3 regions of the Streptomyces sp. NPDC087906 genome follow, and region 2 is predicted to be linked to each of the others. Evidence: riboswitches for the same ligand, from Rfam matches in the RefSeq annotation. Region 2 holds a riboswitch; each other region holds the start of a gene.
What was found. A riboswitch is a leader RNA that binds a small molecule or an ion and turns the genes downstream of it on or off. The one in region 2 is predicted to bind cobalamin.
Positions count from the first base shown of each region.

Region 1: another riboswitch for cobalamin. It lies ahead of ACZ63I_RS23560 (ribonucleoside-diphosphate reductase subunit alpha); the one in region 2 lies ahead of metE (5-methyltetrahydropteroyltriglutamate--homocysteine S-methyltransferase).
Region 3: another riboswitch for cobalamin. It lies ahead of ACZ63I_RS34565 (cobalamin biosynthesis protein); the one in region 2 lies ahead of metE (5-methyltetrahydropteroyltriglutamate--homocysteine S-methyltransferase).

Region 1 covers NZ_JBVJLC010000008.1:93,581-101,005, reverse strand. The annotation lists gene ACZ63I_RS23585 (extracellular solute-binding protein) at 1-36, opposite strand, end outside; gene ACZ63I_RS23580 (GntR family transcriptional regulator) at 321-1,085, shown strand; gene ACZ63I_RS23575 (DUF3311 domain-containing protein) at 1,203-1,475, shown strand; gene mctP (monocarboxylate uptake permease MctP) at 1,472-3,103, shown strand; partial or broken gene ACZ63I_RS23565 (Uma2 family endonuclease) at 3,192-3,563, opposite strand; cobalamin riboswitch at 3,685-3,810, shown strand; gene ACZ63I_RS23560 (ribonucleoside-diphosphate reductase subunit alpha) at 3,948-6,341, shown strand; gene ACZ63I_RS23555 (ribonucleotide-diphosphate reductase subunit beta) at 6,341-7,363, shown strand; gene ACZ63I_RS23550 (class I SAM-dependent methyltransferase) at 7,369-7,425, opposite strand, start outside.
Region 2 covers NZ_JBVJLC010000005.1:163,250-170,674, forward strand. The annotation lists gene ACZ63I_RS16920 (LamG-like jellyroll fold domain-containing protein) at 1-1,117, opposite strand, end outside; gene metE (5-methyltetrahydropteroyltriglutamate--homocysteine S-methyltransferase) at 1,312-3,636, opposite strand; cobalamin riboswitch at 3,799-4,018, opposite strand; gene ACZ63I_RS16930 (alpha/beta hydrolase fold domain-containing protein) at 4,110-5,123, opposite strand; gene ACZ63I_RS16935 (putative quinol monooxygenase) at 5,184-5,501, opposite strand; gene ACZ63I_RS16940 (CPCC family cysteine-rich protein) at 5,666-5,935, shown strand; gene qcrB (cytochrome bc1 complex cytochrome b subunit) at 5,978-7,425, opposite strand, start outside.
Region 3 covers NZ_JBVJLC010000021.1:563-7,987, forward strand. The annotation lists gene ACZ63I_RS34560 (cobyric acid synthase) at 1-1,116, opposite strand, end outside; gene ACZ63I_RS34565 (cobalamin biosynthesis protein) at 1,113-2,072, opposite strand; cobalamin riboswitch at 2,106-2,228, opposite strand; gene ACZ63I_RS34570 (hypothetical protein) at 2,340-2,537, opposite strand; gene ACZ63I_RS34575 (inorganic phosphate transporter) at 2,550-3,767, opposite strand; gene ACZ63I_RS34580 (class II aldolase/adducin family protein) at 3,909-4,625, shown strand; gene ACZ63I_RS34585 (alpha/beta hydrolase) at 4,729-5,856, shown strand; gene ACZ63I_RS34590 (hypothetical protein) at 6,042-7,376, shown strand; gene ACZ63I_RS34595 (VOC family protein) at 7,423-7,425, opposite strand, start outside.

The DNA.
Region 1 (7,425 bases), on a different contig from region 2:
CGCGACGCCGACCGCCGCGATGAGCTTGCGCTTCACGCCACCCTCCTCAGGGATTCCTGCAACCCCCCGCCCACCGCGAAGACTTACGCCGAGTACTGACTGGGGCTGGGACCTGGTCTTTAATGGTTTAGACCAGTACGGGGAGCTTGGCCTAGACCTTTGGGGGTGTCAAGGGTGTATAAGAAGGGCAGTGACGTCCGTTATCGGACCGACACCTGAGAGGCAGGCCCACGTCTTGTGACCGGACCGTGCCACCATGTGAGCCGCGACAGACGGAGGAGCCGGTGACGGCAGCAGCGCAGCAGTCGGGAAGGCAGGGCATGGCCACGGACGGGGGCGGCACGGAGACCGAGGGACCGGCGGCGACCCGCACGGCACGCGTGCCCAAGTACTACCGCCTCAAGCGGCACTTGCTGGACATGACGGAGACTCTACCGCCAGGGACCCCGGTTCCGCCCGAACGTACGCTCGCCGCCGAGTTCGACACCTCGCGTACGACCGTGCGGCAGGCGCTCCAGGAGCTGGTGGTCGAGGGCAGGCTCGAACGCATCCAGGGCAAGGGCACGTTCGTCGCCAAGCCGAAGGTGTCGCAGGCCCTGCAACTCACCTCGTACACCGAGGACATGCGGGCCCAGGGGCTCGAACCGACCTCCCAGCTCCTGGACATCGGCTATGTCACCGCCGACGACACCCTGGCCGGGCTGCTCGACATCACCGCCGGGGGCAGGGTGCTGCGCATCGAGCGGCTGCGGCTGGCGAGCGGTGAGCCGATGGCCATCGAGACGACGCACCTGTCGGCCAAGCGCTTTCCCGCGCTGCGCCGCTCGCTCGTCAAGTACACGTCTCTCTACACGGCGTTGGCCGAGGTGTACGGGGTCCATCTGGCCGAGGCCGAGGAGACCATCGAGACCTCGCTGGCCACCCCGCGCGAGGCGGGACTGCTCGGCACGGACGTGGGCCTGCCGATGCTGATGCTCTCGCGGCACTCGGTGGACGCGGACAACGAACCGGTCGAATGGGTGCGTTCGGTGTACCGCGGCGACCGGTACAAGTTCGTCGCGCGGCTCAAACGACCCGCCCATTGAGCGGTTTAGCCGCACCGTTGCCGTTCCGAGACGGCGGCGGGGGTGACGGCGGTCGGCCTCCTCCCCTAGATTGCCTGCGCATTACACCAGGTGATCAGTGAGGGGACGGTACGCCGAATGCCGGACAACCCGGAAGAAAAACCGCCCACGGCGACAGCGGCGCCCGTGGTGACACCGCTGCGGGTGGTCATCGGCGTCTGCCTGCTGGCGCCGTTCGTGGCGATGCTCTGGGTCGGCTCGTACGCGAAGGTCGACCCGGCGTTCATCGGTATCCCCTTCTTCTACTGGTACCAACTGCTGTGGGTCTTCATCTCCACGGCGCTGACCATGACCGCCTACAAGCTGTGGCAGCGTGACCAGCGCGCCCGCAAGGGAGGTGTGTCGCGATGAAGGACGGTGTGAACGGCGTCGCGCTCGGCGTCTTCATCTTCTTCTTCCTGGCCGTCACCGCCATGGGGTTCCTGGCGGCGCGCTGGCGCAGGGCGGAGAACCAGCACAGCCTCGACGAATGGGGCCTGGGCGGCCGGTCGTTCGGCACCTGGGTGACCTGGTTCCTGCTCGGCGGCGACCTCTACACGGCGTACACCTTCGTGGCCGTACCGGCCGCGATCTACGCGGCGGGCGCCTCGGGCTTCTTCGCCGTCCCGTACACGATCCTGGTCTACCCGCTGATCTTCACCTTCCTGCCCCGGCTCTGGTCGGTGTCGCACAAGCACGGGTACGTGACGACGTCGGACTTCGTCAGGGGGCGGTTCGGCTCGAAGTCGCTGTCCCTGGCGGTCGCCGTGACCGGCATCCTCGCGACGATGCCATACATCGCGCTCCAGTTGGTCGGTATCCAGTCGGTGCTCGACGTGATGGGCATCGGCGGCAGCAACGACACCAACTGGTTCGTCAAGGACCTGCCGCTGTTCATCGCGTTCGCCGTGCTCGCCGCTTACACGTACTCGTCGGGGCTGCGGGCGCCCGCGCTGATCGCGTTCGTCAAGGACGGTCTGATCTACATCGTCATTCTCGTGGCGATCATCTACATCCCGATCCGGCTCGGCGGCTTCGACGACATCTTCGCCAAGGCGGGCGACGCCTTCGCGAAGGTCAACCCGGCCACCGGCAAACCGCGCGGCGCGCTGGCGCCCCCCGAAGCCGGCCAGTGGGGGTACGCGACGCTGGCGCTCGGCTCGGCGCTCGCGCTGTTCATGTATCCGCACTCGATCACGGCGACGCTCTCCAGCCGCAGCCGCGACGTGATCCGGCGCAACACCGCGATCCTGCCGCTGTACTCACTGATGCTGGGGCTGCTGGCGCTGCTCGGCTTCATGGCCATCGCCGCCGGGATCAAGGTCGACAACGGCCAGTTGGCGATCCCGCAGCTCTTCGAGAACATGTTCCCCGACTGGTTCGCGGGCGTCGCGTTCGCCGCGATCGGCATCGGCGCGCTGGTGCCGGCCGCGATCATGTCGATCGCCGCGGCGAACCTCTTCACCCGCAACATCTACAAGGACTTCATCAAGCCGGACGCGACCCCCGCGCAGGAGACCAAGGTCTCCAAGCTGGTGTCCCTGCTGGTGAAGGTGGGCGCGCTGGTCTTCGTCCTCGGCATGGACCCGACCGTAGCGATCAACTTCCAGCTCCTGGGCGGCATCTGGATCCTGCAGACCCTGCCGGCCCTGGTCGGCGGCCTGTTCACCCGCTGGTTCCACCGCTGGGCCCTGCTGGCGGGCTGGGCGGTCGGCATGGTCTACGGGACGCTCGCCGCGTACGGCGTCGCGAGCCCGACCCAGAAGCACTTCGGCGGCTCGTCGAAGGAGATCCCGGGCCTCGGCGAGATCGGCTACATCGGCCTCACCGCGTTCGTGCTGAACGTGGTGGTGACGGTGGTCCTCACCCTGATCCTGCGCGCGGTCAAGGCACCGGACGGCATCGACGAGACGAGCGCGTCGGACTACACGGCGGACGCGGGCGACCCGGACGTCAAGGCCGAACTCCCCCTGACGACCCCGGCGGAACCGGCCCACTGAGCCACCGCGAAACCGCGACAGGAACGGGCCGCCGGCACCACCGGCGGCCCGTTTTCGCTGCCCTCAGCGCACCCATTCCTTGAGCTGCTCGGTCGTCGGTGTCGGAGTCGTACGACGTGACCTCGACGGTCATCAGGACCCGTTCCGGGTCGCCCCACTCGCCCTGGCCGACGAAAGCGCCGCTGGGCGCCAGGGCACCGTCCGGGCGAGCACGGCCGTTGCGATACGTCTGGACCTTCAGCCCCTGCCCCGGATGGAGCCACAGCTCAGGACGCGCTCTCATGCAGATACGTGTCAGCCACTGAACGACGCGCCCGCGGGAACCGTCCGGCACGGCCCTGCTCCTGATCCGTCCGTCGATGAGTTCCAGCCGGACGCCCTCAGTGGTCCTCGCCAGTACCCGGGTCGCCTCGTCGAACTCCTCCGGAAGAATCCCGTGCCTGCCTTCGACCGCCGCCATGGGGACACCTCCTTGTCTCCAGGACGGTAGCGGAAATCGCTGACACAGCGCTGACAGCGAGCAGACGAAACTCGCCGCGACACAACATGTGGGGGGTGGCTCCCGGAACGTCCACCAGATGTATGCTCGTCTCGCTGTCGACACAGGGGAATCCGGTGCGAATCCGGAACTGTCCCGCAACGGTGTGCTGTGGTGCGCTTTGTCGTACCCCGCGAGTCCGAACACCTGCCGGCGGTGCGTCCGGGTCGGCCGATTCGGGCGTCGAGACGTCCCGGGCCCCGCGGTAGGGCCGGCGGACACGGCGGTGCGCCCTGCTCCGGGTGCGGTCCGTCGTACGCCTGCCTCCTGCCCGCCGGACCCGGTCCGAGCGAGGGAGAGCATCACGTGACCATCGCGCCAGACCGTCCGGCCACGCACACCGCCGCTTCAGGCGAGGCACTGCTGCGTACGCTGACGGACCTCACCGCCGATCTGCCCGACACCGACCCGGGCAAGGTCGCCGCGGCGGCGCTCCGGGGGCGGCACGCCGGATCGGACGCCGCGGGCCTGCGTGAGCTGGCCACCGAGGCCGCCGCCGGGCTGATCTCCGAGGACCCGGCGTACTCCCGGCTCGCCGCCCGGCTGCTGACCCGCTCCATCGCGGACGAGGCCGCGGGCCAGGGCGCGGTGTCGTTCTCCGCCTCGGTCGGCGTCGGACACACCGAGGGGCTGATCGCCGACGCCACGGCCCGCTTCGTGGCGCTGCACGCCGAGCGGCTCGACGCGCTCGTCGACCCGGCCGCCGACGACCGGTTCGGGTACTTCGGGCTGCGTACGCTCTACAGCCGCTACCTGCTGCGCCACCCGATCACCCGCCACGTCTTCGAGCGCCCGCAGTACTTCATGCTGCGCGTGGCGTGCGGGCTCGCCGAGGACGACAGTACGGCCGCGCTGGACGAAGTCGCCGCCCTCTACCGGCTGATGAGCCGGCTGGACTATCTGCCGTCGTCGCCGACCCTGTTCAACTCCGGTACCAGGCACCCGCAGATGTCCTCCTGCTACCTGCTGGACTCCCCCGCCGACGAACTCGACTCGATCTACGACCGCTACCACCAGGTGGCCCGGCTCTCGAAGCACGCGGGCGGCATCGGCATCCCGTTCTCCCGTATCCGCTCCCGGGGTTCGCTGATCCGCGGCACCAACGGGCACTCCAACGGCATCGTGCCGTTCCTGCGCACGCTCGACTCCTCGGTCGCCGCCGTCAACCAGGGCGGCCGGCGCAAGGGCGCCGCCGCCGTCTATCTGGAGACGTGGCACGCCGACCTGGAGGAGTTCCTCGAACTGCGGGACAACACCGGTGAGGAGGCACGCCGTACGCACAACCTCAACCTCGCGCACTGGATCCCCGACGAATTCATGCGACGCGTCGAGGCGGACACCGACTGGTCGCTGTTCTCACCCTCAGACGTGCCCGAGCTGGTCGACCTGTGGGGCGACGCGTTCGACACGGCGTACCGCGCGGCCGAGGCGGCGGGCCTCGCGATCAGGACGATCCCGGCCCGCGACCTGTACGGGCGGATGATGCGCACCCTCGCCCAGACCGGCAACGGCTGGATGACCTTCAAGGACGCGTCGAACCGTACGGCCAACCAGACGGCGGAGCCCGGCCGCACCGTTCACTCGTCCAACCTCTGCACGGAGATCCTGGAGGTCACGGACGACGGCGAGACGGCCGTCTGCAACCTCGGCTCGGTCAACCTGGCCGCTTTCGTGCTGGATTCGGGCGAGATCGACTGGGCGCGGCTGGACTCGACGGTCGCCACCGCCGTCACCTTCCTCGACCGGGTCGTGGACATCAACTTCTACCCGACCGAGCAGGCGGGCCGCTCCAATGCCACATGGCGCCCGGTCGGCCTAGGTGTGATGGGCCTCCAAGACGTCTTCTTCAAGAATGGCCTGCCCTTCGACTCCGCCGAGGCCGCCGCGCTCTCCACGAAGATCGCCGAGCGGGTCATGCTCGCCGCGTACGAGGCGTCCTGCGGGCTCGCCGAGCGGTACGCCCCGCTGCCCGCCTGGGAGCAGACGCGTACGGCGCGCGGGGTGCTGCACCCCGACCACTACGGCGTCGAGCTGAACTGGCCCGAGCGGTGGGACGCCCTGCGCGCCCGGGTCGCCAGGAGCGGTATGCGCAACTCGCTGCTGCTCGCCATCGCGCCGACCGCGACCATCGCCTCGATCGCCGGGGTCTACGAGTGCATCGAGCCGCAGGTCTCGAACCTCTTCAAGCGCGAGACGCTGTCGGGCGAGTTCCTCCAGGTCAACTCGTACCTGGTGGCGGAGTTGAAGCGGCTCGGTGTCTGGGACACCAGGACCCGTGAGGCGCTGCGCGAGGCCAGCGGCTCGGTGGCGGGCTTCAGTTGGCTGCCGGCCGAGGTGCGCGAGCTGTACCGCACGGCGTGGGAGATCCCGCAGCGCGGTCTGATCGACATGGCGGCGGCGCGTACGCCGTTCCTCGACCAGAGCCAGTCGCTGAACCTGTTCCTGGAGACGCCGACCATCGGGAAGCTCAGCTCGATGTACGCGTACGCCTGGAAGAAGGGCCTCAAGACCACGTACTACCTGCGCTCGCGCCCGGCGACCCGGATCGCCCGCGCGGCCGGCGCCGCCGACGTACCGGCGGCGCGCGTCGCCCCCGGCGCCGCCTCCACACCCGTACCCGTACCCGTACCGATGGCGCCCGACGCGGACGCCGTCGCCTGCTCCCTGGAAAACCCCGAGTCCTGCGAGGCCTGCCAGTAATGACGACTGAAAAGACCACTGAGAAGAATCTGCTCGACCCCGGCTTCGAACTGACCCTGCGGCCGATGCGCTACCCCGACTTCTACGACCGCTACCGCGACGCGATCAAGAACACCTGGACCGTGGAGGAGGTCGACCTCCACTCCGACGTCGCCGACCTCGCCAAGCTCTCCCCCGGCGAGCAGCACATGATCGGCCGGCTGATCGCGTTCTTCGCGACGGGCGACTCGATCGTGTCGAACAACCTCGTCCTGACGCTGTACAAGCACATCAACTCCCCCGAGGCGCGGCTGTACCTGTCCCGCCAGCTCTTCGAAGAGGCCGTGCACGTCCAGTTCTATCTGACGCTGCTCGACACCTACCTCCCCGACCCGGCGGACCGGGCGGCGGCGTTCGACGCGGTGGAGAGCATCCCCTCGATCCGCGAGAAGGCGCAGTTCTGCTTCCGCTGGATGGACTCGGTCGAGACGATCGACCGGCTGGAGACCAAGGCGGACCGGCGGCGCTTCCTGCTGAACCTGATCTGCTTCGCCGCCTGTATCGAGGGCCTGTTCTTCTACGGCGCGTTCGCGTACGTCTACTGGTTCCGCTCGCGCGGCCTGCTGCACGGTCTCGCCACGGGCACCAACTGGGTCTTCCGCGACGAGACGATGCACATGAACTTCGCGTTCGAGGTCGTGGACACCGTCCGCAAGGAGGAGCCGGACCTCTTCGACGACGAACTCCAGCGGCAGGTCACGGACATGCTCAAGGAGGCGGTCGAGGCGGAGCTGCAGTTCGGCCGCGACCTGTGCGGTGACGGGCTGCCCGGCATGAACACCGAGTCGATGCGCGAATACCTCCAGTGCGTCGCCGACGAGCGGCTGCGCCGCCTCGGCCTCGCGCCGGTGTACGGCTCGGAGAACCCGTTCTCGTACATGGAACTGCAGGGCGTCCAGGAGCTGACCAACTTCTTCGAACGCCGCCCGTCCGCCTACCAGGTGGCGGTGGAGGGCTCGGTCAGTCTGGACGACGACTTCTGACCTGCTCACGGCCTGCGCAGCGCCCGCAGGACGGTGTCGTGGGTGTGGTGGGTGCCGGCCGG
Region 2 (7,425 bases):
CGTTCAGCTCGTCCTTCGCCGCCAGCTCCCGTATCCACGGCGAGAACGTGGCGATGTCGATCACACCGCGGTTGAGGTCGAAGCGGTAGGAGCGGATCATCCCGGCGCCGCCGTAGTACCGGTCCTGGTAGTTGGTGATGTGCAGATGCACGTCGTGGCCCGCGCTGTTCTTCAGCACGGTGTTCCCGGGCGGCCAGTAGTGCCCGTTGAGGGTGAGGAAGATCTGGTCGTTGTCCTTGATGAGCTTGTCCCACATCTGGTGCCCGTACTCGGACAGCGAGGCGTTGCCCTCCCCGTCGGAGTCGACGATCTCGTGCGTGGTCACGATGACCGGCAGCGTGGGGTTGTCGGCGATGACCTTGTTGGCCCAGGCGAAGCCCTTCTCCGAGAGCCGCCAGTCGAGGGAGAGGAGCATCCAGGACCGGCCGCCGGCCCGGAAGATGTGGCTGGTGTTGTAGCCGTCGGGGCTGGAGGAGTGGTAGCCGGGCGTCTTCCGCGCCCGCGCGGGGCTGAAGGTGTCGAGGTACGGGGTGGCGCCGCGCTGGTCGTCCGCGCCGACGTCGTGGTTGCCCGCCAGCACCCCGTACGAGGCGCCCGCACGGTCGAGCATGTCGAAGACCTTCGTCGCCGCTGAGTACTCCTCGGCGAGACCGTTGTTGGTCACATCGCCGAGGTGGGCGAGGAAGACGATGTTCTCGTCGTCGCCGCCGGCCCGGCTCTCGGGGTCGAGGACATAGCGGAAGGACGCCTCGACCGGGACCGGATGGATGCGGTCCTGGTCGAACATGTACTGGGTGTCGGGCATCACGACGACGGTGAAGCGCGCGTTCTCCGGGTCCGGACGCCACTTGCCGCGCGGCACGTGGGTCATCGTCGTCAGGCCGTACGGGTCCTCGTCGGACCGGCCACCGGCGGCGAACGCCGGTGCGGCGCCCAGCAGTCCGGCCGCCGCGGCGCCCGCCCCCACCGCGCCGGCGCCCCGCAGGAAGGTGCGCCGGCTCGAAGCGGCGCTGCTGTCCCCGTCGAGATCGGCCGTGCGGGGGCACCCGCAGGTGTCCGCGTGGTTGTCGACCGGTCTGGGTTTGCCGTCGCTGCCGACCGCAGGAGAGCCGTCCATGATTTCCGCTCCGCACGTTGAGATTTGGGGGATTCGAACGGCGTTACGGTACGGATCATGTCGGAACGGCGACATTGCCCATCGGCTGCCGACTGCCGAACACTCCCCCAACACCACAGCGGTCGGGGCGCCGGCCGGGTGCGGCGGGTCCGGGGCGGCCACCCGTGGTGACCGCCCCGGACCCCGTCCAAGGGTCAGGAGCCCTCGGCGGCCAGCTCCGTGCGGATTTCGCGGGCCGCCGCGACCAGGTTCTCCAGCGAGGCCCGGGTCTCGGGCCAGCCGCGGGTCTTCAGACCGCAGTCGGGGTTGACCCAGAGCCGGTCGGCCGGGATGCCCTCAAGTCCCTTGCGCAGCAGGGCCGCTGCCTCTTCGGCGCTCGGCACGCGCGGTGAGTGGATGTCGTACACGCCGGGGCCCGCCTCGCGCGGGTAGCCGTGCGCGGCGAGTTCGCCCGCGACCTGCATGTGCGAGCGGGCGGCTTCCAGGCTGATGACGTCGGCGTCGAGGTCGTCGATGGCCTGCACGATGTCGCCGAACTCGGCGTAGCACATGTGGGTGTGGATCTGGGTGGCCGGGCCGACGCCGCTGGTGGTGAGCCGGAAGGACTCGGTGGCCCAGTCCAGGTACGCGGCGTGGTCGGCCGCGCGCGGCGGCAGCGTTTCCCGCAGGGCCGGTTCGTCGACCTGGATGACCGAAGTACCGGCCGCCTCAAGGTCGTCGACCTCGTCGCGCAGGGCGAGGGCGACCTGGCGCGCGGTGTCGCCGAGCGGCTGGTCGTCGCGGACGAAGGACCAGGCCAGCATGGTGACGGGCCCGGTGAGCATGCCCTTGACCGGGCGGTCGGTGAGGGACTGCGCGTACGTCGTCCAGCGCACTGTCATCGGCTCGGGCCGTGAGATGTCGCCGGCCAGCACCGGCGGCCGGACGTACCGGGTGCCGTACGACTGCACCCAGCCGTGCCGCGTGGCCAGATAGCCGGTGAGCTGCTCGGCGAAGTACTGGACCATGTCGTTGCGTTCGGGCTCGCCGTGCACCAGGACGTCGAGCCCGGCCTTCTCCTGGAAGGACAGGACGTCCCTGATCTCGTCCTTGATGCGCTCCTCGTACCCGGCGGTGTCGATCCGGCCGGTCCGCAAGTCGGCCCGCGCGGTGCGCAATTCGCTGGTCTGCGGGAACGAGCCGATGGTCGTGGTCGGCAGCAGCGGGAGCCCGAGGTGCGCGCGCTGGGTGAGGGTCCGCTCGGGGTACGGCTGCGAGCGCCGCCCGTCGGCGTCGGTGATGGCAGCGGTACGGGCCCGCACGGCGGGGTCGCTGGTCAGTGCGGACCCGGCACGCGAGGCCAGATCGGCGCGGTTGGAGGCGAGTTCGGCCGCGATGGTGTCAGTGCCCTGCGCGAGGGCGCGCGCCAGGACGGCGATCTCCTGGGTCTTCTGCCGGGCGAACGCGAGCCAGCGGACGATCTGCGGATCGATGTCGCGTTCGGCGTCGGCGTCCAGCGGTACGTGCAGGAGCGAGCAGGACGACGAGACGTCGACCCGGTCGGCGAGACCGAGGAGCGTGCCGAGTGTGGCCAGCGACTTCTCGTAGTCGTTGATCCAGATGTTGCGGCCGTTGACGACGCCGGCGACCAGCCGCTTGCCGGGCAGTCCGCCGGCGGCTGCGAGGTCATCGAGGTTGGCGGCGCCCGACTCGGTGAAGTCGAGGGCGAGTCCTTCGACCGGCGCCTTGGCCAGGACCGGCAGCGCCTCGCCGAGCCGTCCGAAGTACGAGGCGACGAGCAGCTTCGGCCGGTCGGTCGCGGCTCCCAGGTCGCGGTAGGCGCGGGCGGCGGCGGCCAGCTCGGCGGGGGTGCGGTCCTGGACCAGCGCGGGCTCGTCGAGCTGCACCCACTCGGCGCCGGCCGCCCGCAGATCGGCCAGCACCTCGGCGTACACCGGCAGCAGCCGGTCCAGCAGGGTCAGCGGCTCGAAGTCGGCGGCGACGCCGGGCGCGGGCTTGGCGAGCAGCAGGTACGTGAGAGGGCCTACGAGGACCGGGCGTGCGGTGTGACCGAGCGCGACGGCCTCCGCCAGCTCGGTGACCTGCTTGCCGGAGTCGGCCGTGAAGACGGTGTCCGGGCCCAGCTCGGGCACGAGGTAGTGGTAGTTCGTGTCGAACCACTTGGTCATTTCTAGCGGGGCGATGTCCTGGTTGCCCCGGGCCATCGCGAAGTACCCGTCGAGCGCGTCGGCTTCGACCGCCGCGCGGTGCCGCTCGGGGACAGCGCCGACCATGACGCTGGTGTCCAGAACATGGTCGTAGTACGAGAAGTCACCGGACGGCACCTCGTGGATACCGGCCTCGGCCAACTGCTGCCAGTTCGAACGGCGCAGACCTGCCGCGGTCTCCCGGAGGGCGTCGGCGCTGACGCGGCCCTTCCAGTACCCCTCGACTGCCTTCTTCAGTTCACGGTTGCGACCCTGGCGGGGGTAGCCGTGGACGGTGGCGCGTGCTGCCGCGGCTGCGGGCTTCGCTGTCACGGAACTCTCCTTCGCGAGATGTGTCCTGGTGTCCCGGGGACGGGACCGCGGACGCGAAGGGACGGACCGACCGGGCGGCCCGCGAGGCTGCGCCGCCGCGAGTACCGCTCGATGTGTACGCCGACCCGCCCACGAGGTCACCGGGATGTCCGCGCGCGATCGGTCGCGCACGGGCGACGGGCAGGTCTTCGGACTCGCGGGCTCGTCTCGTGAAGGTCACGGGACACCTAATGGCCGTCGCTTCCCAGACCCGGCCGGGTCCAGTGCGTATGACGGCGGTCGTTCCCACTCACCGCTGCGGGGCAGTCCCGGATTCTCACCGGGTTCCCTCTTACGAAGCCCTCTCTGGCGGACAGGGCCAACCAGTCGCACGACCAGCCTAGAGGGAAGAACGGCCCGCGCGCACCCTTGCCCGTGATCCGGGCCGGGGTCGGGCACGCTCGGGTGGCCTGGTCCGTGTCCTCGGCCGTGCCCTAGTCCATGGCCTGGTCCGTCACCGGGGCCCCGTCCGGGGCCCTGTCCGGTGCCCCGTCCGGGGCCAGGACGCGGGTGAGCCAGTCGGTACGGGTCCGGCGGGCCGTGGCCGAGAGGTCGGCCTGCGGGTACAGCGCGTCGAATCCGTGGAAGCCACCCGCCCAGACATGCAGTTCGGCCTGACCCCCTGCCGCCCAGATCCCGGCGGCGTAGGCGGCGTCCTCGTCGCGGAAGACCTCGGCGGAGCCGGTGTCGATATAGGTGGTCGGCAGCCCCGAGAGGTCGTCCGCCAGGGCGGGTGAGACGTACGGGGAGACGTCAGCGCCGGTGAGATCGCCGAGGACGCAGCGCCAGCCGAACGCGTTCATCTCGCCGGTCCAGACGCCGGGGACACCGGAGTACTGGCGGCTGGAGACGGAGGTGTTGCGGTGGTCGAGCATGGGACCGATCAGGGCCTGGCCGGCGAGGGCCGGGGTGCCGAGGTCGCGCGCCAGCAGGGCGACACCTGCGGCGAGGCCGCCGCCGGCGCTGGCCCCCGCGACGACGATCCTGGCGGGGTCGACGCCCAGTTCGGCGGCGTGCCCGACGGTCCAGAGCAGCCCTTCGTAGCAGTCGTCGACCAGCGTCGTCCCGGTGGCCTCGGGTGCGAGCCGGTAGTCGACGGAAACCACGACGGCGCCGAGCGCGTCGAGCCACTCCAGCGGGATGTCGATCTGCGAGAAGCGGTCCCCCATGACCATCCCGCCGCCGTGCATCCAGTAGACACAGGGCGCGGCGGAGGGGTGATCACCACTCGCGGGGCTGAAGACCGAGAGCCGGATCGGGGTGCCGTCCTTGGCGGGCACGGTGACCTCCCGCCGGTCGACCTGCCGGTCGGCAAGGAGGGGTTCGACGGGCGCCGAGGAGAAGGGGCGTACCTGCGCGAGTATCTCCGGACTCAGCTCGGACATGAGGGGCATGTCGGCCAGCAGGCGACGCAGTTCGGGGTCCAGCTCAGGGCGTGCGGTGGTCATGGCGGGGCCTTTCGTAGGGCACGGGGGGGGAGGGCACAGGGCGCGGGCGGTGGCTACGGGTCAGAACGCGGCCTTGCCGCGCACCGGGACGTAGTCCGTGTAGGCGGACTCCTCGGCCAGCAGCCCGCCGATCCGCGCCACGATGGCCTGCGCGGCCTCACCGGAGAAGACCCGGTGGTGGTCCTCCTCGCTGGTCCAGCCCTCCGTGACATGGACGACGTCCGGGTCGGAGGCGGAGCGGGAGACGAGATAGACGACGCAGTACTCGCTGGCGCCGGGGCTGCCTTCGTCCAGACCGGTCAGCAGCAGGTCGACCAACTGGCCACCCGCTCCGGGCTTGGCGGTCAGGGTGGCGTTGAAACCGTACGTGGCATTCATGGTGGTCTTCTTCCGCGTTGTTGGAATGTGTAATTCCATTGAACGCGCTTGACCTGCGGAAACGTTAGACAGATGCTGGCGGGTATTTGCACGATCCTCTCGGATGTGAGACCCGTTGCTCGTGACGGCTCTTGCCGCCCGAGGACAGAGAAGGGCCACCACGCATGACCGAAAGCGAGCCGGCCGCCGCCCGTGTCCCCTGTCTCGTCTGCGGCAATCTGACACTGGCCGAGCGGGGCTTCTACGAGATCTGCCCGGTGTGCGGCTGGGAGGACGACGGCTCGGACCACAGCGATCCGGACCGGTACATCGGCGGCCCCAACCACGTCACGCTGCGCGAAGCCAGACAGAACTACGCGGCGTTCGGGGCGTCTGAGCAGCGCCGGGCGGGCCGGGTGCGGCGGCCGCTCCCCGAGGAAGTGCCCGGCGGGTGACGCGGCGGGTGACGGCGGAAGGGGGCCTTCCGCCCGCCGTCGTCACACCCGGGACTCCTCGTCGTAGAACGCCCGCGACAGCCGTACCCGCACCCGCCGGGCGAGGCCGGTTCTGCGGGTGACGCCGTTGCTGTCCGTCGCGGGGCCGAGCCGTAGCGGCTGCGGCTGTTCGCCCTGGGTCAGGGTGAACAGCTCGGCCGGCGAGAGCTGTTCGTGCACCTCGACGAACTCGCCGTGCGGCAGCCGCTTGACGATGCCGGTCTCCCTGCCGTTCAGCACCTTCTCCCGGTCGCGCTGCCGCAGCCCCAGGCAGACGCGTCTGGTGACGATGAAGACGATCACCGGCATCACGAAGAACGCCACCCGCACCGTCCAGGTGATGGTGTTGATGGAGAGATGGAAGTGGGTCGCCCACAGGTCGTTCCCGCCGCCGACGAGCAGGACGAGGTACTCGCTGATCCACGCGGCGCCGATGGCCGTACGGACCGGCCGGTTGCGCGGCCGGTCCAGCAGATGGTGTTCGCGGCGGTCGCCGGTTGTCCATGCCTCGACGAACGGATAGGCGCCGATGAACACCAGCATCAGCGGGAAGATCATCAGGGGCACGAACACACCGAGGACGAGTGTGTGTCCCCACGCGTTGATCTCCCAGCCCGGCATAATGCGGATCAGCCCCTCGGAGAAGCCGAGGTACCAGTCGGGCTGCGCACCGGTCGACACCTGGTCGGGGCGGTAAGGGCCGTACGACCAGACGGGGTTGATCGCCGCGACCGCCGCGATCACCGCGATCGTCCCGAAGACCAGGAAGAAGAAGCCGCCTGCCTTCGCCATGTACACCGGCATCAGCGGCGCTCCCACGACGTTCGTCTCCGTCCGTCCGGGGCCCGGGAATTGGGTGTGCTTGTGGTGGACGACGAGGATCAGATGGACGACGACGAGCGCGGCGATGATTCCCGGGAAGAGCAGCACATGCACGGAGTAGAAGCGCGACACGATGTCGTGTCCCGGGAACTCCCCGCCGAACAGGAACATCGACAGGTACGTGCCCACGACGGGCGTGGAGAGGACGGCGCCGTCCACGAACCGCATCCCCGTACCGGACAGCAGGTCGTCCGGCAGCGAGTAGCCGGTCAGCCCCTCGAAGAGCCCGATCACCAGCATCAGCCAGCCGAACAGCCAGTTGATCTCGCGGGGCTTGCGGAACGAGCCGGTGAAGAAGTGCCGCATCATGTGCACGAGCAGTGCGGCGAGGAAGACCAGGGCGGCCCAGTGGTGGATCTGCCGGATCAGCAGTCCGCCGCGCACGTCGAAGCTGATGTCCAGGGTGGAGGCGTACGCCTCCGACATCCTGATGCCGTTCAGCGGGGCGTAACTGCCGTGGTAGACCACCTCGTTCATCGACGGGTGGAAGAAGAGCGTCAGATAGACGCCCGTGAGGACGAGGATGATGAAGCTGTAGAGGCAGATCTCGCCCAGCATGAAGGACCAGT
Region 3 (7,425 bases), on a different contig from region 2:
CCGCACGGGCAGCAGTCCGAGCCCCGGCACCACCCCGGCGCGCGACTCGACGTCGTCCTCGACCAGTTCGCCGAGCATCTGGTACCCGCCGCAGATCCCCAGCACGGGACGGCCGTCCGCGGCCCGCCGGGCTATCGCCTCGGCCAGGCCGCGCCCCCGCAGCCAGCCGAGCGCCTGCACCGTGCCGCGTGTGCCGGGCACCACCACGAGGTCGGCGTCGGCCAGTTCCTCGGGCCGGTCCACGAACCGCACCACCACACCCGGTTCGGCCGCCAGCGCGTCCACATCGGTGAAGTTGGACATCAGCGGCACCGCGCACACCGCGACCCGCAGTACGTCCTCGCCGTGCGGCGGCGCGCCGTTCGACTCGCGTACGGTGCCGTGCTGCGACACCCGCAGCCCGTCCTCCTCGTCGATGCCGAGCCCGGTCCGCCAGGGCAGCACCCCGTAGGTGGCACGCCCGGTCAGCCCCCGCAGCATGTCGAGCCCCGGCTCCAGCAGTGACACGTCGCCGCGGAACTTGTTGATCAGGTATCCGGCGACCAGAGACTGGTCCGCCTCGCTCAGCAGTGCCGTCGTGCCGAAGAACGAGGCGAAGACCCCGCCCCTGTCGATGTCTCCGACGATCACGACCGGCAGCCGGGCGGCCCGCGCGATGCCCATGTTCACGATGTCGGTACGGCGCAGATTGATCTCGGCGGGACTGCCGGCGCCTTCGCAGATCACCGCGTCGTACGTGCTCCGCAGCTCCTCCAGGCAGTCCAGCACGGGCCGGAGCAGCTCGGCCTGCCGGCCGCCGTGGTAGCCGCGTGCGCTCAGCTCGCCCACCGGCCGCCCCATGAGGATCACTTGACTGGTGCGGTCGCCGCCCGGCTTCAGCAGCACCGGATTCATCAGCGCCGTCGGCTCGACCCTCGCGGCCTGTGCCTGCATCGCCTGGGCCCGGCCGATCTCCGCGCCCTCGCGTGTCACGAACGAGTTGAGCGACATGTTCTGGCCCTTGAAGGGCGCGACCTTCACCCCCTGGCGCACCAGCCACCGGCAGATTCCCGCCGTGACGACGCTCTTGCCCGCGTCGGACGTCGTGCCGGCGACCAGCAGCCCACCGCCCCTCATATCGACCCCCTCCTGGCCGCGAACCGGCCCACCGCGCAGACGCCGAGCGTGAGCCAGGTGACGCGCCGGGAGAGCCGTACCGCCCGTTCGATGTCGGCGACCTCGACAGGACGTCCCGCCGCCCCGTTCAGCACCGGCCGGTGCTCGACCCGGCCGCCGTACGCGAGGGTGCCGCCGAGCCGTACGCCCAGCGCACCGGCGAACGCCGCTTCCACCGGGCCCGCGTTGGGGCTCGGATGGCGGGCAGCGTCGGCGCGTACGGCCCGCAGCGCGCCGCGCGGGTCGCCGCCGCAGGCGGTCGCCAGCGCGGCGGTGAGCCGGGCCCCCGGCCAGCCGGCCAGGTCGTCGAGCCGGGCCGAGGCCCAGCCGAAGCGGCGGTAGGCGGCGGACTTGTGGCCGACCATCGCGTCGAGGGTGTTCACGGCGCGGAACCCGACCAGTCCCGGCACCCCGGCGACCGCGCCCCACACGAGCGCGCCCACCACGGCGTCGGAGGTGTTCTCCGCGACGGACTCGACCACGGCGCGTGCCATCTGCCGCTCGTCCAGGGCCTGCGGATCACGCCCGCAGAGCCGGGGGAGCAGCGTACGGGCCCGCTCGGTGTCCCCGGCGCTCAGCGCGGCCCCGACGGCGCGCGCCTCCCGGCCCAGGGAGGTGCCGCCCACGACCGCCCAGGTCGCTGCGGCGGTCAGTACGACGGACGCGGTGCGCCGGTCGCGTACGAGGCGGGTGGCGAGCGCGGCGGCGCCGGTGGCGCTCGCGACGCACACCGCCGTGTGCAGGGCGCCCCAGCCCCGGTGGTCGCGCCACAGGACGCGCTCGACGGCGCCCGCCGAGCGTCCGAAGGCGGCGACGGGGTGTCCCCGCCGGGGGTCGGCGAACAGCAGGTCGGCCAGGAGTCCGGCGGTGGCGCCGTAGGCGAAGACCCGCTCGGCGGCTGGACCGCGGCCAGGCATGGCGAAGTGTCCTCACTCAGGGTCCGCGCCCCGGCTCGACGTGAAGCGGCGGCGAGAGTTCCTGGCTCCTGGGCGTCGCGCTCTCCCAGTGACAGTGGCGGGACCGCGCCGGATTCGCACCGGCTTCCTCTGCTTGCCACCGCGGGACCGGCGCGAACCGGTCCCTTTCGGTCTCGGCAGTCCACCACGCTGCGAGAACAGCCGTCAACTCACCCTTGACCTGCGGTCGAGGGTGAGCGGGACGGTGCGGTGCGGGGCGGGGGCCGGTCAGGCGACGATGAGGAAGATCCCGTACGCGACGGCCGCCGCGCACAGGGCGAAGCAGGCGTACGCGCCGGACACGGCGGTCGCCGAGCCCTGCTTGGAGAGGCCGATGACCCCGAGGGTGAACAGGCCAACCAGCGCGACGGTGGCCACCAGGCTGACCCCGAAGACGGAGCCGAGAGCCGCCCAGTCGATTTCCATGCTGTTCCGTCCTTACGCCGTGGCCGAGGCCGCTGTGGTGGGAGCCGCCGCTGCGGGTGCGGCAGCGGGCGCCGGGATCGTGGCCGTCAGATCCTGCGGGAGTCCGACGGACACCGGAACCACGTCGTCCGCAGCGCCGACCACGTTCGTGGCGTCCACAGGCCGGCGGCGCGAGGCGCGCCAGATCCCCGCCGACACCAGGACGAGCAGCGCGGCGACGACGGCGACGCCCCAGGGGCCCCGTCCGGTCAGGAACTCGGCGCCCGCCGCCACCAGACCCGCGGCGGGCAGGGTCAGACACCACGCGACGGCCATCCGGGTCGCGGTGGACCAGTGGACCACCCCGCCCTTGCGGCCGAGCCCCGCGCCCATCACGGCACCGGAGCACGCCTGTGTCGTGGAGAGCGAGAAACCGAGGTGGGAGGAGGCGAGGATGACGGTCGCCGCGCTGGTCTGGGCCGCGAAGCCCTGCTGCGGCTTGAGGGTGGTGAGGCCGGTGCCCATGGTGCGGATGATGCGCCAGCCGCCGAGGTAGGTGCCGAGCGCGATGGCCGTGCCCGCCGACACGATGACCCACAGCGGCGGGTTGGACCCGGGCGCCAGCACACCGCCGGTGACCAGGGCGAGGGTGATCACACCCATCGTCTTCTGCGCGTCGTTGGTGCCGTGGGCGAGGGAGACGAGAGCGGCGGAGGCGATCTGCCCCGCCCGGTACCCCTTGGCGGTGTCCTTCTCGTCGGTGTGCCGGCCGATCCGGTACGTCAGCCGGGTGGCGGCCGTCGCCGCCAGCCCCGCGACGACCGGCGCGGCGAGGGCCGGGATGAGCACCTTGGTGACGACGACCCCGCCGTTGACCCCCGACGTACCGACGGACATCAGGGTGGCGCCGATCAGACCTCCGAAGAGGGCGTGCGAGGAGCTGGACGGCAGGCCCAGCAGCCAGGTGAAGAGATTCCACAGGATGGCGCCGACGAGTGCGGCGAAGATGACTTCGGTCCTGATGCCCTGTTCGTTGATGAGGCCGCCGGAGATGGTCTTGGCGACCTCGACCGACAGGAAGGCGCCGACGAGATTGAGGGCGGCGGACATGGCCACCGCGATCTTTGGCTGGAGAGCGCCGGTCGAGATGGTCGTCGCCATCGCGTTGGCGGTGTCGTGGAAACCGTTCGTGAAATCGAACACGAGAGCCGTCGCGATCACGATCGCGAGCAGCAGCGTGAGGTGCTCCATGCGGTTCAGGCAATCGAATCAGAGTGAACGGAAGATGAACTAGGCCGGTATTTGAGGTGTCTCTGTCCCGGGTGGACCGCAAGGCGGGCCGCGGACCGCACCGCACTGCCCGAATTGCGGCCCGCCTGACAGGATCTGCGCATGACAGAGCACCGGACACAGCCGCCCACGACACGGTCCCAGCCACCCTCGCGGCGGCCGGCCGCCGTGGACGACGAGGCGGTCAGGCAGGCCTGGCAGGACGTCGTCGCCACCGCCCGCAGGACGGCCGCCGAAGGACTTGTCGTCGGCACGTCGGGCAACGTGTCGGCCCGCGTCGGCGATCTCGTCCTCGTCACCCCGAGCGCCGTGCCGTACGACCGGCTGACCGCCGACGACACCGTGGCCGTCCGGCTCGACGGGGAGCAGGTGGCCGGAGCCCTCCCGCCGACCAGCGAACTGCCGCTGCATCTGGCGGTCTACCGCAGCACCCCGGCCACCGCCGTCGTGCACACCCACGCCGTGCACGCCACCGCCGTCTCCACGCTCGTCCCCGAGCTGCCGCTGATCCACTACATGGCGGCCGCCCTGGGCGGCCCGGTCCGCGTCGCGCCGTACGCCACGTACGGGACGGACCAGCTCGCCGCGTACATGCTCGAAGCGCTGCGCGACCGCAGCGCCTGCCTGCTGCGCAACCACGGCACGGTCGCCTACGGCGCCACCCTCGACCAGGCGTACGACCGCACGGCCCAGCTCGAATGGATGTGCCGCCTGTGGCTGACCGCCTCCGCGGTGCCCGGACACACCCCGACGCTGCTCTCCGAGGCGGAGCTGGCCGAGGTGACGGAGAAACTGAAGGGGTACGGCAAGCAGAACTGACCGCCCAGGACCGCCGCGACCCGCGCCGCGACCGGCCGTGTCGAATGTCACCGGTGGTCCCCGTCCACTGGCGGCCGGGGCCGACGGTCACCACACTGTGAGGGTGCGCCCGGCAACAGCGACGGCAGCAGCCGTCACCACGATGATCGGTGTCGGCGCGGCCGCGATCGCGGCCGGCCGGTACGCCAGCGACGCGGCGCTCAAGCCGCCCCCCGGGCGCGCCCTGCCCGGCGACCCCAGACTGACCGTGCACGCGACGGCGGCGGGACAGATCACCCTGACCCGCTCCTTCGCCTCCCTGCGCCCCGGCACGTACGGACTCCAGGCGCCCGGCATCCACGCCGTCGTCGGACCCGTGCTGCCCGACGTGGACCACTCGCCGGACACCGTCGTACGCCGCCTGGAGCGCGTCAGCCACGGCAAGCTCACCCCGGGCAGCCGGGTGCGGCTCACCCCGCAGGTGCACAGCGGCGACCCGGCGACCGCCCTCGGCCTCGACCACCAGGACGTCGAGATCCCCGGCGAACTCGGCATGCTGCCCGCCTGGTTCGTGCCCGGCGTACGCGAGACCTGGGTGATCACCACGCACGGCCTCGGCACGACACGCGAACACCCCCTGAACGTCCTGGACTTCCTCGCGGCGCAGCGCTTCCCCGTGCTGGACCTCGCCTACCGCGGCGACGCCGGAGCGCCCAAGTCCCCCGACGGGATCGGCCATCTCGGCGACTCCGAATGGCGCGACCTGGAAGCGGCCGTCCGGCACGCGGTCCGGCACGGCGCGCAGAGCGTCCTGCTCTACGGCTGGTCGACCGGCGCGTCGATGGCGCTGCGGGTGGCGACCGACTCCGCCATGGCGGGGCGGGTCAGCGGCCTCATCCTGGACTCGCCCGTCCTGGACTGGCAGGCCACCCTGCGCGCCCTGGCCGCCGCGCGCCGCACCCCGGGACCGCTGCTGCCGCTCGCCGTGCGCGCCGCCCAGGGCAGGACCGGGCTGACCGGCAACCGGCTGCTGCGGGCCACCGACGCCCGGCATCTGCGGGTGCCGACCCTGATCATCCACGGCCCCGACGACACGCTCGCCCCGTGGGGCCCGTCCCGGCAGCTCGCCGCGCACCGCCCCGAAATGGTCACCCTGCACACCGTTCCGCAAGCGCCGCACGCCGCGATGTGGAATGCGGATCCCGACGGCTACGAAGAGACGCTGCGCCGCTTCCTCACCCCCCTGATGTAACGCCCGGAGCAGCCGGAACACCCGCGCGCCCACGGCCGTCCCGAGCCCGGCGCCGGGGCTGCGTTCCGCCCTCGCCGGACCGATCCGGCAGGTTCCGTTTGGGCTTTCGGGCAGTCACCGGGAAGACTGCTCTCGTGACGTCCCGAAAGCCTGATGAGCAATTGGCGCGCAACTCCAGACTCAGAATCGTCCGTTCGCGGCCGGTGGCCTCGGCGCGACGGGCCGTGACCGACGGGCGCAACCGGCCGGCCCCCCGCCCGCCCGAGGGCACTCCGCCCCAGGCGGAGCTGGCCCGCCAGGCGAGGGCGGTGCTCGCCGACGCCGTACGGATCGCCCGCTGGGCGGCCGTCGACCGGGACCCGGGAGCCGGCAGGCTCGGTGAGCAGGCCCAGGAACGGGCGGCGGCAGCGCTGGAGTTGTCACCCGCTCAGGTGCGCGCCGCATGGGACCGGGCCAGGCTGGCCGGACTCGTCGAGCTGCACGACGGCGCCGTGCGCCCCGGCTGGCGGCTGCACGCCTGGGACCGCGACGACAGCGCCGTACTGCGCGGCTGGGTCGCCCTCTTCGACGCCTGGTCGCTGGTCCACCCCGCCCCCGCCGACGTCGAACCCGCGACCGTCGCCGAGGTCGTCGAAGCGCTGCCCCAGGTCCTCTCCCTCCTCCAGCTCTCGGCCGGGCCCGTGACCGCCCCCGCCCTGCTCGACCTGTTGCGCAAGCGCGTCGCCGAACTCCACGAGGAGCGCTGCGAGGTGCCGTACGCGCCCGGCGCCGCGGCGGCGGACCCGACCGCCGTCACCGTCCCGCTCTCGCCGCTGCTGCACTGGGCCCTGGAGGGCCTGGCATCGGTCGGCGCGCTGATCCTCGGCGAGGGCCAGGCGACCCTCACCCCGCTCGGCAACTGGGCGGTGTGGGTCAAGCTGGAGCAGATCTGCGTCGCAGCCCAGAGCCCGGCGGGCAACATCGAGCAGTCGGCGCAGGAGATGCTCCGCGGCTGCGCGGGACTCACCCCGGGCCCCGCCCGCGCCGAGTACCGCGCCTGGCTCGCCGCCCGCACGGCCAGCAGCGCCATCAGCGAACTCCTCACCGTCGCACGCGGCGAGGACGCGCTGCTGCGCGGTCTGGCCTTCGAGGCACTGCGCGTCGTCGGCGCGCCCGCCGAACCCGCCGTACGGGCAGCGGCAGCCGACACCTCCCTGCGCCCCTACGCGCTCCTCTGGCTCGCCGAGTACGAGGGCGCCGACCCCGACGACGCCTCCGAGGTTCTTACCCGCGAGGAGTCGACCTGGCTGTGGGTGGACACCGCCGCTGCCGTCGCCGACCACGGCGAGAGCGCGCTGCTCGTACGCCACCTGGACTCGGCGGTGCAGGGCAACGTCCCCGCGCTCCTCGACGAGGTACGCGCCGTCGGCCATCCCCGTACGGTCCAGGTGCTGGTCGCCCTGGCGGCGGCGCACCCCGACCCGGCGCTGGCCAAGGCGGTCCGCAGGGCGGCCTTCCAGGTGCACAACGGAGGCGCCTGAGCACCCCGGCCCCCGGCCCTCCTCCCGGCAGCCGGGCCGCCCCCCCTCA